DNA from 2 places in the Vogesella facilis genome. Region 1 is predicted to be linked to the other one. Evidence: riboswitches for the same ligand, from Rfam matches in the RefSeq annotation. Region 1 holds a riboswitch; the other holds the start of a gene.
What was found. Region 1 has a riboswitch for thiamine pyrophosphate ahead of ACFOLG_RS12110 (thiamine ABC transporter substrate-binding protein). Riboswitches for the same ligand answer to the same signal wherever they lie in the genome.
Positions count from the first base shown of each region.

Region 2: another riboswitch for thiamine pyrophosphate. It lies ahead of thiC (phosphomethylpyrimidine synthase ThiC); the one in region 1 lies ahead of ACFOLG_RS12110 (thiamine ABC transporter substrate-binding protein).

Region 1 is NZ_JBHRXN010000031.1:184,735-192,414, forward strand. Features, by position in the region: gene ACFOLG_RS12090 (MDR family MFS transporter) at 1-432, opposite strand, end outside; gene ACFOLG_RS12095 (MarR family winged helix-turn-helix transcriptional regulator) at 429-860, opposite strand; tRNA gene ACFOLG_RS12100 (tRNA-Thr) at 1,068-1,143, shown strand; gene katG (catalase/peroxidase HPI) at 1,281-3,488, opposite strand; TPP riboswitch at 3,851-3,947, shown strand; gene ACFOLG_RS12110 (thiamine ABC transporter substrate-binding protein) at 3,999-5,015, shown strand; gene ACFOLG_RS12115 (GNAT family N-acetyltransferase) at 5,026-5,604, shown strand; gene ACFOLG_RS12120 (ABC transporter permease) at 5,601-7,133, shown strand; gene ACFOLG_RS12125 (ABC transporter ATP-binding protein) at 7,120-7,680, shown strand, end outside.
Region 2 is NZ_JBHRXN010000010.1:77,701-85,380, reverse strand. Features, by position in the region: gene ACFOLG_RS04515 (sulfite exporter TauE/SafE family protein) at 1-383, opposite strand, end outside; gene ung (uracil-DNA glycosylase) at 633-1,346, opposite strand; gene ACFOLG_RS04505 (rhodanese-like domain-containing protein) at 1,428-1,754, opposite strand; gene ACFOLG_RS04500 (protein-L-isoaspartate O-methyltransferase family protein) at 1,757-2,416, opposite strand; TPP riboswitch at 2,563-2,703, shown strand; gene thiC (phosphomethylpyrimidine synthase ThiC) at 2,808-4,712, shown strand; gene ACFOLG_RS04490 (tetratricopeptide repeat protein) at 4,888-5,919, shown strand; gene ACFOLG_RS04485 (tetratricopeptide repeat protein) at 6,187-6,981, shown strand; gene ACFOLG_RS04480 (sporulation protein) at 7,090-7,680, shown strand, end outside.

The DNA of each region.
Region 1 (7,680 bases):
CACCCCCATGCCCCACACCGCCATCGCCGAGCCGTGTTTCTCGCGCGGGTTGATATCCAGCAGCACCGATTGCGACAGCGGCACCAGCGCTGCGCCGAATACCCCCTGCAAGAAGCGGGCGAGCACGATCTGCCCCAGCGAGTCCGACAGGCCACACAGCATCGACGCCACGGTGAAGCCGCCGATCGACACCATGAACACCGTTTTCAGGCTGAAACGGTCGCACAGCCAGCCGGTCAGCGGGGTGGCCACCGCCGCCGCCAGGATGAAGGAGGTCAGTACCCAGGTGATCTGGTCTTGCGACGCGGACAGGCTGCCCTGCATATGCGGCAGCGCTACGTTGGCGATGGTGCCGTCCAGCGCCTGGATGATGGTGGCCAGCATGATCGACAGCGTGATCATGCGCCGGTTGTGCGGCAGCTGCGGCGTCATCCGGCCTGCTCCGCGCGCTGCTGCAACAGTTCGAGCAGGGTGGTGACTTGTGCCAGCAAGGCCGGATCGATGTCGGCGAGCAGATCCAGGCGCAGGGCGTCCGCCTCGGTGCGCACCCGCAGATAGAGCTGCTCGCCTTGCGCGGTCAGCGCCAGCAGCTTGATGCGCCGGTCGTTGGGCGAAGGCTGCCGCAGCAGCAGCCCGGCCTTGACCAGGCGATCCACCATGGCCACCACGGTGGGGTTTTCCACCCCCAGCCGGCTGGCCAGCTCGGACTGCGACAGTGGTTCGCTGGCCTTGGCAATGGTGGCGATGGCCATCCAGCCGGCCTGGCCGATGCCGAGGTCTTTCAGCCGGCGGTCCACTGCCAGCCGCCAGCTGCGGGCGGTGTTATGCAGTGCGCGGGCAAAGCGTTCTTCAGTAGTCATGTCAAAGTAACAATGGTTAATATTAGCTAGCTAATTAATTTTGCGGCCAATTGCGGCATCTGGCAACTGCCTGTGTCCACGACGTAAGGAGTGCGGCTGGTGCTAGCGGCGAGCAACAGCGCTTTTTTGTAAAAACCGCCAATTGCGATAAACAATTAAAAAAAGCTTGCCAACGCCCAAGGTATTGCCTATTATCCGTCGCCTAACGCCGGTGTAGCTCAGTTGGTAGAGCACCTGACTTGTAATCAGGGGGTCGCGAGTTCGATTCCTGCCGCCGGCACCAGATACCAAACAGGGCCTTGTCTTCGACAAGGCCCTGTTTGCATTTGCGCGGCGTGGGCCGGCGGCGCGGCAGGCACAAAAAAAACAGGGCAAACCGCGCGGTTTGCCCTGTTGTACGTTGGCCGCAGACGAGGTGGCTCAGGCCAGGTCGAAACGGTCCAGATTCATCACCTTGTGCCAGGCAGCGACAAAGTCGGTGACGAACTTCTGTTGTGCATCGCTGCTGGCATACACCTCCGCCAGCGCCCGCAGCTGCGAGTTGGAGCCGAACAACAGGTCCACCACCGTCGCCGTCCATTTCAGCTCGCCGCTGGCGCGGTCGCGCCCCTCCAGCACGCCGGTGGTGGCCGATTTCTGCCACTTGGTACCCATGTCCAGCAGGTTGACGAAGAAGTCGTTGCTCAGGGTTTCCGGGTGCTGGGTCAGCACGCCGTGCCGGCTGTGGTCGCTGTTGGCATTCAGTGCGCGCAGGCCGCCGATCAGCACGGTCATTTCCGGTGCGCTCAGCGTCAGCAGCTGCGCCTTGTCGATCAGCAGTTCGCCGACCACGCTTTCCAGCCCCGGCGCCGCGTAGTTGCGGAAGCCGTCCGCCTGCGGTTCCAGCACCTGGAACGACTCCACGTCGGTGTGCTCGGCACTGGCATCCATGCGGCCGGGGGCGAAGGGCACGTGCACGCTGTGGCCGGCCTTGCTGGCGGCGGCCTCAATGGCGGCGCCACCGGCCAGCACGATCAGGTCGGCCAACGAGATTTTCTTGCCACCGGCGGCGCTGGCGTTGAAATCCTGCTGGATGGCGGCCAACGTTTGCAGTACCTGCGCCAGCTCGGCCGGCTGGTTGACCGCCCAGTCTTTCTGCGGCGCCAGGCGAATGCGGGCGCCGTTGGCGCCGCCGCGCTTGTCGCTGCCGCGGAAGGTGGCGGCGGCGCCCCAGGCGGTGCCCACCAGTTGGGCAATGCTCAGGCCGGAAGCCAGTACTGTGATCTTCAGCGCCGCGATGTCCTGCGCGTCGACCAGCGGGTGGTCCACGGCCGGAATCGGGTCCTGCCAAATCAGCTGTTCCGCCGGCACCAGCTTGCCGAGGTAACGGGCGCGCGGGCCCATGTCGCGGTGGGTGAGCTTGAACCAGGCGCGGGCGAAGGCATCGGCAAAGGCGGCCGGATCCTGGTGGAAGCGGCGGGCGATCGGCTCGTAGATCGGGTCGAAGCGCAGCGACAGGTCGGCGGTGGTCATCATCGGCGGGTGTTTTTTGCTGGGGTCATGCGCGTCCGGGATCATGTCTGCCGGCTTCACGTCCTTGGCCACCCACTGGTGCGCGCCGGCCGGGCTCTTGGTCAGCTGCCATTCGTAGCCGAACAGGGTGTCGAAGTAGCCGTTATCCCAGGTGGTGGGGTTGGGTTTCCACGCGCCTTCGATGCCGCTGGTGGTGGTGTCGCCGCCCTTGCCGCTGCCGAACTTGTTGATCCAGCCGAGGCCCATTTCCGCGATCGGCGCGCCTTCCGGTTCCGGGCCGACCAGGGTCGGATCGCCGGCGCCGTGCGCCTTGCCGAAGGTGTGGCCGCCGGCCACCAGTGCCACGGTTTCCTCATCGTTCATCGCCATGCGGGCAAAGGTTTCGCGCACGTCGCGGCCGGAGGCCAGCGGGTCCGGGTTGCCGTCCGGGCCCTCCGGGTTCACGTAGATCAGCCCCATCTGCACCGCGGCCAGCGGGTTGTCCAGCTGGCGGTCGCCGGAGTAGCGGCTGTTCGGCTGGTCGCTGGTGGCGAGCCAGGTTTTTTCCATGCCCCAGTAGATGTCTTCTTCCGGCGCCCAGATGTCGGGGCGGCCGCCGCCGAAGCCGAAGGTCTTGAAGCCCATCGATTCCAGCGCCACGTTGCCGGCCAGGATGAACAGGTCGGCCCACGACAGTTTACGGCCGTATTTCTGCTTGATCGGCCACAGCAGGCGGCGCGCCTTGTCCAGGTTGCCATTGTCCGGCCAGCTGTTCAGCGGGGCGAAGCGCTGGTTGCCGGTGCCGGCGCCGCCGCGGCCGTCGGCGATGCGGTAGGTGCCGGCGGCGTGCCAGGCCATGCGTATCATCAGGCCGCCGTAGTGGCCCCAGTCGGCCGGCCACCAGTCTTGCGAATCGGTCATCAGTGCGTGCAGATCCTGCACCACGGCGTCCAGGTCCAGGGTCTTGAATTCGGCGGCGTAATCGAACGCCGCGCCCATCGGGTCGGACTCGGCGCCGTGCTGGTGCAGGATGCCGAGCTTGAGTTGATTGGGCCACCAGTCGGCATTGGACTGGCTGCCGGCCACGCTCTGCGGGGCGGCGCTGCCGGCAAACGGGCATTTGGCTTCTGTGGACATGGTTATCTCCTGGCTTGTTGGCGCCTGGCAGGCCCGCTGCGGGCTGCCGGCGTGGTATGGGGTAGGGTGGTGTGCCGTGCGGGCAGGGCGAGTGGCGCTATTGCAGCCACACCAGATTGGCCCAGATGTCATCGAGCATGACGCGGCTAGGCAGAAAGCGTTTCATGGCGAGTCCTCGCTGGGTGATGACTGCAGTATGGTATTGGCTTATAGATTTGTTAAATTGATTGTTATTAATTGATTGTTTGCGTTTGGCTATGGCTGCTTCATGTGATAGCCCATGACGGCGGCAAAGGCAAAACCGGCTGCCGCGGCGCGTGCGGCCAACTTTGAGCATCGCGGCGCAAACGCTATACTCGCGGCTCGATCACCGGGGGTGCCTGCCAGGCGGCGGGCTGAGACATACCCCAGAACCTGATCTGGGTCATACCAGCGGAGGGAGCGTGATGCGCGGCCCGGCCGCGTCCCGCTTCTTCTTTTGGGTGCCGTTGCCAAAAGAGGATGTCTGCCATGTTCAAGAAAACCGTACTGCTGCTGGCGTTGGCCGGCGCTTCCCTCTCCACCCTGGCCGGCGAGCTGCGCGTGCTGACGCACAGCTCCTTCAGCCTGCCCAAGGACAAGCTGGCCGAGTTCGAGAAACAGGCCGGCGTCAAGCTGTCCATCATCAAGGCCGGCGATGCCGGCGAGATGCTCAACAAGCTGATCCTCACCCGCGCCAACCCGATCGCCGACGTGGTGTACGGCATCGACAACACCCTGATCGGCAAGGCCAACGCCGCCGGCGTGCTGGAGCCGACCAGCAGCAAGGTTGGCCGCAGCGTGGCCGGCATCAGCCTGCCGGGTGCGGTGGCGGTGGACTACGGCTACGTGAACCTCAACATCGACAAGGCCTGGTTCGCCAAGCAGAAGCTGGCGCTGCCGGCCAGCCTGGACGATCTGGCCAAGCCGGCCTACAAGGACCTGCTGGTGGTGGAAAACCCGGCCACTTCCAGCCCGGGGCTGGCCTTCCTGCTGGCCACCATCGCCGGCAAGGGCGAGGCGGGCGCCTTCCAGTGGTGGGCCAAGCTGCGTGACAACGGCGTGAAAGTGGCCAAGGGCTGGAGCGAAGCCTATTACACCGATTTCAGCCGCAACGGCGGCGCGCGTCCCATCGTGGTGAGCTATGCCACCAGCCCGGCGGCCGAGGTGTTCTACAGCAAGGAAAAACTCAGCGAAGCGCCGACCGCCAACCTGCTGCTGGCGGGTGGCGTGTTCCAGCAGATCGAAGGCGTGGCCAAGGTAAAAGGCGGCAAGGAGCCGCAGGCGGCGCAGGCGTTTGTCGATTTCCTGCGTGGCAACGCGGCGCAGCAGGCGCTGCCGACCGAGATGTGGATGTACCCGGCGGTGGCCGGCGTCAGCCTGGACCCGGTGTTCAAGCATGCGCAGCAGCCGCAGGCCGCCAGCAATCCCAAGCTGGCCGCCATGCAGCACAAGACCGCCGGCTGGGTCAGCCGTTGGACCCGCGTGGTACTGAAATCCGGTAACTGAGCCCGACGCCATGTCTGCGGCCAACCTTGCGCCCGCGCGTAGTGCCTGCGCCGACATCCACAGCCCGCGGCTGATCCTGCGGCATCTGGATGCCGACACCCTGCGCCTGGGCAGCAACGGCCGCCACGCCGAGGCCGGCGCCCGGCTGGGCGCCGCGTTGCCGGCCGACTGGCTGGGCGAGCAGGCGCTGATGGCGCTGCGGCTGGCGGACATGCTGGCCGACAGCGGCTACGCGCCGTGGTCGCTGCGCGCCATGTTGTGCCGCCACAGCGGCCGCATGCTCGGCCACATCGGCTTTCACAGCCCGCCGGCACCGGCGTATCTGCATGAGCTGGCGCCGGGCGCGGTGGAACTGGGCTACACCGTGTACGCCGCGTACCGCCGCCAGGGCTACGCCGCCGAGGCGCTGGCCGCCATGCTGCACTGGGCGCGGCACGAGCACGGCCAGCAGCGCTTCGTGCTGTCGATTGCGCCGCATAACGCACCGTCGCTGGCATTGGCACGGCGTTTCGGCTTTGCCGAGGTTGGCCGCTGGCACGACGCGCAGGACGGCGACGAGCTGGTGCTGCTGCTGGAGCACGGCGCATGAGCTGGCCGCTGCGCGGCGGCCTGGCCTTGCTGCCGCTGCTGTTCCTCGCCGCCATGGTGGCGGCGCCGCTGACGCGGCTGCTGTGGCAGGGTGGGCTGGCGTTCAGCCCGGCGCTGCTGCACGACGACTACCTGCAATGGCGGCTGCTGTGGTCGCTGTTGCAGGCATTAATCAGTTGCCTGCTGTGCCTGCTGATCGGCCTGCCGCTGGCCTGGGCGCTGGCGCGTTACGACTTTCCCGGCCGCCGTCTGCTGCTGCGCTTGCTGCTGTTGCCATTCGTGATGCCGACGCTGGTGGCCGGCCTCGGCGTACTGGCGCTGTTCGGCCCGCACGGCGTGGCCGGCATCAATCTGCAGGACACGCCGTGGTTGCTGCTGTACGGCAACCTGTTCTACAACCTGCCGCTGCTGGTGCGCGCCGGGGTGGATGGCCTGAGCCAGGTGCCGGCCAGCCGCCTGCTGGTGGCGCGCACGCTGGGCGCCACGCCGTGGCGCACCTTTTGGCGGGTGGAATGGCCGGTGCTGCGGCCGTGGCTGGCCTCCGCGCTATGCCTGATCTTCCTGTACTGCTTCGCCGGTTTCGGCCTGGCGCTGCTGCTGGGCGGCCAGCGCTATGCCACGGTGGAAGTGGAAATCTACTCGCTGGTGGCCTACGAGCTGAACCTGGCCGACGCCGGCGCGCTGGCGCTGCTGGCGCTGGCGGTGGGCGCGCTGGCGGCCGGCGGCTATGCCTGGATTGAGCGCCGGCTGGTGAAGGACAGCCGCCCCGGCCCCACGCTGTGCCAGCGGCCGCAAGGTTGGCCGCAATGGCTGCAACTGGCCGCCAGCCTGCTGCTGCTGGCGCTGTTCGCCGCCGCCCCCCTGCTGGCGATCGTGCTGCGCGCGCTGCAGGCCGATGCGGCCAACTGGCTGGCGCTGTGGGATGGCGAAGTGCTGGCCGCCATCGGCAACACGCTGCGCTTTTCTGCTGCGGCGGTGCTGCTGGCGCTGGCGCTGGGGCTGGCGCACGGCGTCGCCGCCGCGCGCTGGTGGTGGCTGCGCGCGCTGGGCTTCTTGCCGTTCATGGTGTCGCCGGTGCTGCTGGCCTTCGGCCTGCTGCTGTTGTACCCGCAGTACGGCGCCAGCCTGTGGCTGCTGGTGGCGGCCTATGCCTTGCTGGCGTACCCGTTCGTGGCCAAGGCGGTGGCCGGCGCGCTGGCCAGCCTGTCGCCCAGCTTGCCGGCGGCGGCGCGCACGTTGGGTGCCACCCGCTGGCGCGCCTTCTACCGCGTCAGCCTGCCGCTGATCCGCCCGGCGCTGCGCCGCGGCCTGGCGTTTGCCGCCGCCACCGCGGTGGGCGAGTTCGCGGTGACGCTGTTTCTGTCGCGGCCGGAGTGGACCACGCTGACCACGCTGATCTATCAGCGGCTGGGGCGCCCCGGTGCGGCCAACCTGCAGCAGGCGCTGCTGCTTACCTGCCTGCTGTTGCTGTTCGCGCTGCTGGCGTTTTTGATCATCGAATGGCCGGAGAAGAATCGTGCTGCAGATTGACGGGCTGAACCTGGCCTTTCGCCACCGCCGTGTGCTGGATGCGGTATCGCTGCAGGTGACGGCCGGCGAGACGCTGGCGCTGCTGGGGCCGTCCGGCGCCGGCAAATCCAGCCTGCTGGCGGTGCTGGCCGGGCTGCAGCGGCCGGACGGCGGCCGCGTGCAGCTGAATGGCCGCGATTTGCTGGCCTTGCCGCCGGAGCAGCGCCAGCTGGCGATGATGTTTCAGGACCATGCGCTGTTTCCGCACCTGGACGCCGCGGCCAACGTGGCCTTCGGCCTGATCGAGCGCGGCACCCCGCGCCGCGCCGCGCGGCTGCAGGCCGAGGCGATGCTGGCGGCGGTGGGGCTGGCCGGGCGCGGTGCAGCCGCCTGCCACACCCTGTCCGGCGGCGAGCGGCAGCGGGTGGCGCTGGCGCGCGCGCTGGTGTGCCGGCCGCAACTGCTGCTGCTGGACGAGCCGTTCTCCAGCCTGGATACCGACCTCAAGCAGCAGCTGCTGGCCGACGTGGCGCAGCATCTGGCCGGCCTGCAGGTGCCGGCGCTGCTG
Region 2 (7,680 bases), on a different contig from region 1:
AGCGGCCGCGGCGTGGCCGGGAAGAAGCGCAGCCACAGCCGCTGTGCGGCGAACAGCAGCGCCAACAGGCCGATCGCCAGCTTCACCGACCAGGCCGGCAGCAGGCCGAAGGCCAGTGCACCGAGGCCGATGCCCAGCAGTGCGCCGGACAGCATCAGTTTCAATTCACGGCCATCCCAGCGCCGCCAGTACAGTTTCACGCTGGACAGGTCCATCAGGCACAGCAGTGGCAGGGTGAGCGCGGCGGCAGCCTCCGGCGGCATCACCAACGACATCAGCGGCACGGCGATGCCGCCGAACACGCCGCCAAAGCCGCCCTTGGCGACCCCGGTGAGCAGGATGGCCACGGCGCTGACCAGCCAGGCGGTAAAGGAGAAAGTCATCGGCAGACCATGGCACTTAAGGGTGGGGGAAACCGAGCTGAGCCGGCATAGCACCACCATACCTCGCTGCCGCAGCGTAGTGAAACGACTACAGCGCACCGTGAAAAATCTCGCGTTCCAATCGGGATTAAGCCGCACCGGAGCTAGGCGCGAGTGAAAAATCCCGGCGCCGCATATAGCGGCGATGCCAGGAGGGACAAGCGTGCGTAACGCAGTAGCGCAACGAAAGCGAGGGTTTTTCGAGCTGCGCTACAGCAGGCTACCCTGCGCTGCGGCGATACCCCAGGCGATCTCGCCGCGACCGCGGGCGGCCAACCATTGATTGGCCTGCGAGAAGTGGCGGCAGCCGAAGAAGCCACGGCTGGCGGACAGCGGTGACGGGTGCGCCGCCTTCAGCACCGCGTGGCGGCCGGCATCGATACGCTCGGCCTTGCCCTGTGCCCAGTTACCCCACAGCAGGAACACGCAGCCGGGGTTTTTCGCATTCACCGCGTCGATCAGCGCGTCGGTAATCAGCTGCCAGCCGAGCTTGCCGTGGCTGCCGGCAGCGTCGGCCTCCACCGTCAGCGAGGTGTTGAGCAGTAGCACGCCCTGGCGCGCCCAGTGCGACAGGTCGCCGCTGACGGCCGGCGCCAGCCCCAGATCGCTGGCCAGTTCCTTGTACATATTGCGCAGGCTGGGCGGAATCTTCACCCCGGCCGGCACCGAGAAACTCAGCCCCATGGCCTCGCCGGCGCCGTGGTACGGGTCCTGGCCGAGAATCACCACCCGCACCTCCTGCGGCGCCACCTGGCGCAGCGCGTTGAAGATCAACTCGCGCGGCGGGTAGATCGCCACGCCTTCGGCGGCGCGGGCGGCCAGGCGGGCGTCGATGGCCTGCAGCTGTGCGGCCAATGCCGGCGCGGCCAGCACATCGCGCCAGGCGGCGGGCAGGGATGCGATAGCGGGGGATAGGTAACTCATGCTCACTCGATTTCTGCCACACAGTGGCAACAACAAAAAAAGCCGCTCCGGCAGGAACGGCTTTCGACTTGGCAGGATGGCTTAATAACGTGCCATCGCCGGGTCTACCTCATTGGCCCAGGCATCCACGCCGCCACGCAGGCTCAGCACCTGCTCGAAGCCGGCGTTCTGCAGGTAGAGGCCCACCTGGAAGCTGCGCACGCCGTGATGGCAGATGGTGACGATAGGCACGTCATCCGGCAGCTCGTTGTGCCGCAGCGGCACCAGGTTCATCACCATCTGCTGCGAGCCGACGATGTGGCACAGCGCGTATTCCCAGTCCTCGCGCACATCCAGCAGCAGCGGCTTGGCACGACTGTCGTCCGCCAGCCAGGCCGCCAGATCGCGGGCAGTGATTTCGCCGACCATGTTCAGAAGCTGAAGCGGGACGGCTCGATGGCGTCCAGCTGCTGCAGGCGGGCAATATTGGTGTCGAAGCTCACGCTTTCCTGGTAGGCGGTTTCCGACACGCGGGTGATGATCTTGGCGATCATCACCGGGGCATCGCCCACGATCACCGCCAGGCGGCCGCCGATGGCCAGCTGCGCCTTCAGCGCGTCCGGCACCACCGGCACCGAGCCGCCGAGGCAGATCACGTCGAACGGCGCCTGCGAGGCCAGGCCGTCGATGCCGTTGCCCACGCTCAGGGTCACGTTGCGGATGCCGGCGGTCTTGAGGTTGGCCGCGGCGCGCTGCGATTGCTCGGCGTCCAGGTCCACGCTGTACACGTGCTGGCTCACGGCGGCCAGCAGCGCGGTCAGGTAGCCACTGCCGGTACCCACTTCCAGCACCTTGTCGCTGGCTTTCACCTGCAGGTCCTGCAGCAGACGGGCTTCCACCTTCGGCTCCAGCATGGTGCAGCCGTTTTCCAGCGGCAGCTGCACGTCGGTGAAGGCCAGGGTGCGCTTGTCTTCCGGCACGAAATCTTCGCGTTTCACGTGGAACAGCAAATCGAGAATGGAGGTGTCGAGCACATCCCACGGACGGATCTGCTGCTCAACCATGTTGAAACGGGCTTGTTCGAAATTCATCGGAAACTCCGGGGGATTCAAGACTGAATAAAAGGACGACTCTGAAAACGGCACGCAACCTTGACTGCATGCGGTTTTCACAGCCGGCCGGCAGCGCAGCTGGGCGCAACCTAACTTGCGATTATCCCACAATTAACTTACCTTCACAGCATCGCTAGGGGTCCTGCCCCTGCCGTGAAGGATGCCACAGCGTTGTGCGCGGACGACACTGGCAGGTTGGCGGGTGAGAGTCACCCTTCGAACCTGACCCGGATAATACCGGCGTAGGGAAGCGTAATCTGCCAGACACCGCATCGCGCCGCGCGTTCCCGCCGCCGCCATGCGGCCAACCGCAGCCGGGCATCCGGACCGCTCCTTGCGCCGCTTCATCGCACACTGGAGACGCCCCCCGATGAACGCGCCAAGCAAACCGAATCAAGCCATGGTGGTGGATTCCGCCGCCATCCAGCCGCTACCCAATTCCCGCAAAATCTATGTCGAGGGCAGCCGCCCGGACATCCGCGTGCCGATGCGCGAGATCAGCCAGGCCGACACCCCCACCCAGTTCGGCGGCGAGCAGAACCCGCCGATCTACGTCTACGACTGCAGCGGCCCGTACAGCGACCCGCAGGCACAGATCGACATCCGCTCCGGCCTTGCCCCGCTGCGCGCCGCGTGGATCGCCGAGCGTGACGACACCGAGCTGCTGGCCGGCCTGAGCAGCGACTACGGTCGCGCCCGCGAAGCGGACCCGAAACTGGCCGACCTGCGCTTCGACCTGCAGCGCAAGCCGCGCCGCGCCAAGGCCGGTGCCAACGTTACCCAGATGCACTACGCGCGCCGCGGCATCATCACCCCGGAAATGGAATTCGTCGCCATCCGCGAAAACCTCAACCGCAAGGCGTATATCGAATCGCTGCACGCCACCGGCAACAGCCGCCTGCTGGAGCTGATGACGCGCCAGCACGCCGGCCACAGCTTCGGCGCCAACCTGCCGGAAGAGATCACCGCCGAATTCGTGCGCCAGGAAATCGCCGCCGGCCGCGCCATCATCCCCAACAACATCAACCACCCGGAATCCGAGCCGATGATCATCGGTCGCAACTTCCTGGTGAAAATCAACGGCAACATCGGCAACAGCGCGGTAACCTCGTCGATCAGCGAAGAAGTGGACAAGATGACCTGGGGCATCCGCTGGGGCGCCGACACCATCATGGACCTGTCTACCGGCAAGAACATCCACGAAACCCGCGAGTGGATCCTGCGTAACAGCCCGGTACCGATCGGCACCGTGCCCATCTATCAAGCGCTGGAGAAGGTCAACGGCAAGGCCGAAGACCTGACCTGGGAGATCTTCAAGGACACCCTGATCGAACAGGCCGAGCAGGGCGTGGACTACTTCACCATCCACGCCGGCGTACTGCTGCGCTACGTGCCGCTGACCGCCGGCCGCATGACCGGCATCGTGTCACGCGGCGGCTCCATCATGGCCAAGTGGTGTCTGGCGCATCACCAGGAAAACTTCCTGTACACCCACTTCGCGGACATCTGCGAAATCATGAAGGCCTACGACGTGGCCTTCAGCCTGGGTGACGGCCTGCGCCCGGGCAGTGCCTGGGACGCCAACGACGCCGCGCAGCTGGGCGAACTGAAGACGCTGGGCGAGCTGACGCAGATCGCCTGGCAGCACGACGTACAGGTGATGATCGAAGGCCCCGGCCACGTGCCGATGCAGCTGATCAAGGAGAACATGGACAAGGAGCTGGAGTGGTGCCACGAAGCGCCGTTCTACACCCTGGGGCCGCTCACCACCGACATCGCGCCGGGCTACGACCACATCACCTCCGCCATCGGCGCTGCGCAGATCGGCTGGTACGGCACCGCCATGCTGTGCTACGTGACGCAGAAGGAACACCTGGGCCTGCCGAACAAGAACGATGTGAAAGAAGGCATCATCACCTACAAGCTGGCCGCGCACGCCGCCGATCTGGCCAAGGGTCACCCCGGCGCGCAGATCCGCGACAACGCGCTGTCCAAGGCGCGCTTCGAGTTCCGCTGGGAAGACCAGTTCAACCTGGGCCTCGATCCGGACAAGGCGCGCGACTTCCACGACGAGACGCTGCCGAAAGACAGCGCCAAGGTGGCGCACTTCTGCTCCATGTGCGGCCCGCACTTCTGCTCGATGAAGATCACCCAGGACGTGCGCGAATTCGCCGCCAAGCAGGGCATCAGCGAGCAGGACGCGCTGCACAAGGGCATGGAAGTGAAGGCTATCGAGTTCGTGCAGGGCGGCGGCAAGCTGTACGACAAGGTGTAAGTCACCGCTGCTTCACGTGAAACGATAAAGGTTGGCCGCAGCGATGCGGCCAACCTTTTTTCAAAACAGACACAGCCGCCTCCACACCGCGACATTCCGCGATCCGTCAGCCACCGCTGTTCCCTATTGGCATAATTTGCGGCACCATGGCCTCCCTACAAGACAAGGTCATGCCATGAAAAAAGCACTCTTCGGACTGCTGCTGTACCTGCCACTGGCGCTCCCTGCACTCGCGACGGAAACCAAGCAATTGCTGCAGGACGGTTATTACCTGCAAGCAATGCAACAGGCCCGGCAGGCACTGCAGCAACTACCCGCGGATGACTCGGCAGGCAGATTGCGTGCACAAATCGACCTGGCAAACGCCATGATGGAACGCCATCAAGCAGACCAGGCGGAGCTCATATTCAAGGCCTTGTTGCAGGACAGCCGCCAGGTTCCCCCTAGTAGCCTGATCGAGGCAGAAGTGCAGGAAGGTCTGGCTGGCGTGTATCTGGACCGGCAGCAGTCCAAAGCGGCCGCAAAGCTCTACCGCCGCATACTGTCCATACGTCAGCAGCATCTGGGGGCACAACATCTGGAAGTTGCCCAGACACTGAATGACCTAGGGGTTGCACTGGGCATGCAAGACCAGATGTCTGAAAGCGAGAAGCTGCTGAAACAAGCACTGGAAATACGTGAGCAACTGGCTGGGCATGACAGTTTCCCTGTGGCAGAAAGCCTGTACAACCTGAGCTTCAATCACATGGCTCCCGGCCAGTACCAACAGGCCGAACCCATGATGATCGAAGCCATCCGCATCAAGCAGCATGTCTTGCGCCCTGATCACCCCAGTATGACTCGCAGCATGCGCATGCTGGGCTGGCTGTACCGCAAGCAAAAGCGCTTCGACGAAGCCATGGCGCAATTACAGGCAACATTGGCCATGACACAACGGAATGGCGAAGACTCGCTTGACCAGACGGGCAGAACCTTACGCGCCATCGCCGACTGCCTTCAGGACCAGGGTAAGGCCATGGAAGCGGAACAGTACTACCGCCAGGCCCTGGTAGTACTGCCGCAGGCACTGGGAGCAAAGCATTACGCAGTAGGCCAGACCATGAACAATCTGGGATGGCTGCTGAAAACAAACCTCCATAGCAGCGAAGGCCAGCAACTGATCACCGAAGGCCAGCGCATCATGGATGCCGCGGAAAACCAGAACTGACCGCACGGTGGATAACTTCCGCCAGCAAGCACATCACCCAGGGCTGCCCATATGCACATTTTCCGTCCCGTCCTGCCCCTACTGTTCGCCATTGCCTGCCATGCCAATGGTGTCGATGGTCTGCTGCGCTAGGGCAATTACCAGCAGGCCACCCAACAGGCAGAAGCGGCGTTTGCCAGCGCCAGCGACCAGCCTGCTCGCTGGCAGGCACAGTGCGACCTTGCCCGCAGCTGGTTACGCAAGGATCATTACCAGGAAGCAGGCGCACTGCTGCAATCCCTGCTGTACGGTCCGCAAGCCGTACCCGCCGACACGCTGCTGTATGCCGACCTGCTGGACGCATGGTTCCAGTTCCTGCGCGAGAGTAGCCGTTTCAAGGAGGCCGAGCCCATCGGCCTGCAAGCCCTCGCCCTGCACACACGGCTATTGGGCGAACAGCATCTGCTGGTAGCCGAGTCGATGAACAATCTGGCCCTGCTGCGCCAGTACACCGGCAACTACAGCGAGGCCATCCGGCTACACCAACAAGCATTGGCCATACGCAAGTCCCTCGCCGGCGAAAACAGCCAGGAGGTAGCCGAGAGCCTGCACAATCTGGGCACCCTGTATAACAGCAAGCGCGATTGGGCCTCCGCCGAGCGCTATCTGCAGCAGGCTCTCGCCATCAAGCAACAGATCATGCCAGCCACCCCCCCATCGATCCGGGTGTCGAAAGCGCGTCTCGCCGGCAGCTACATCGACAGCAAACAGTACGCCCGCGCCATCCCGCTGCTGGAAGAGGTACTGGCTGGCGAGCAGAGCGATCCGAACAGCGACAAAGTGCACACCGCCATCGTGCTGCGCGAGCTGGCAGATGCCCATCACTACTTGCGCCACGTTAACATAGCCGAGCGTTATTACCTGCAGGCGCTGGATAGCTTTGCTGCCAGTGTCGGCAAACAGCACTACGCCTATGCGGTAGCGCTGAACGGCCTGGGTTGGCTGTACAAGAAGAACGGCAAGCCGGAGCAGGGCACAAGCATGATTGCAGAGTCCGAGCGGCTGTTCGACGCCATCAAATAACGGGACCGCGCAGGCTAAAACCGGCCCCCCCCCCTTGCGCAGGCGGAACTTGTATCCTACCGACCGGTCTTGCCAACGCCCCTCAACACAAACTCAGAATACAAAAATATGTTCAAGAAACTGCTTGCCTCAATCGGCGTCGGTGGCGCCCGCGTCGATACCCAACTGGACAACCCGCGACTGTACCCGGGTGAGCTGCTGCGCGGCCGCGTGCTGGTACATGGCGGCAGCGCCGACCAGGACATTGAGAAAATCGAGCTGGTGCTGATGGTGGAAGCGGAGCAGGAATCCGGCGACCACGAGGCCCGCGGCGCGTTGCCGCTGGGCGCGGTGCGGGTGGCGGAGCGTTTTACCATCCGCGCCGGCGAAAGCCGCGAGCTGCCGTTCCAGATCAACCTGCCGGCGGAGACGCCGATCAACGCGCTGGCGCACTATGGCCGGCCGCTGCCGGTGTGGATTCACACCGATCTGGCCATCGACGCGGCGCGCGATGCCAGCGACCGCGATCTGCTGGAAATCCTGCCGCCGCCGCCGGTGGCCGCGCTGCTGCACGCCTTCGAGCAGCTGGGCTGGACGCTGGCCAGCACCGACGTGGAAGTGGGCACCGCCCGCGTCGGCAACGTGGCCAGCACGCTGGGCTGCTACCAGGAGTTCGAGCTGCGCCCGCGCGGCGGCAATTTCCGCATCCAGGAGATCGAG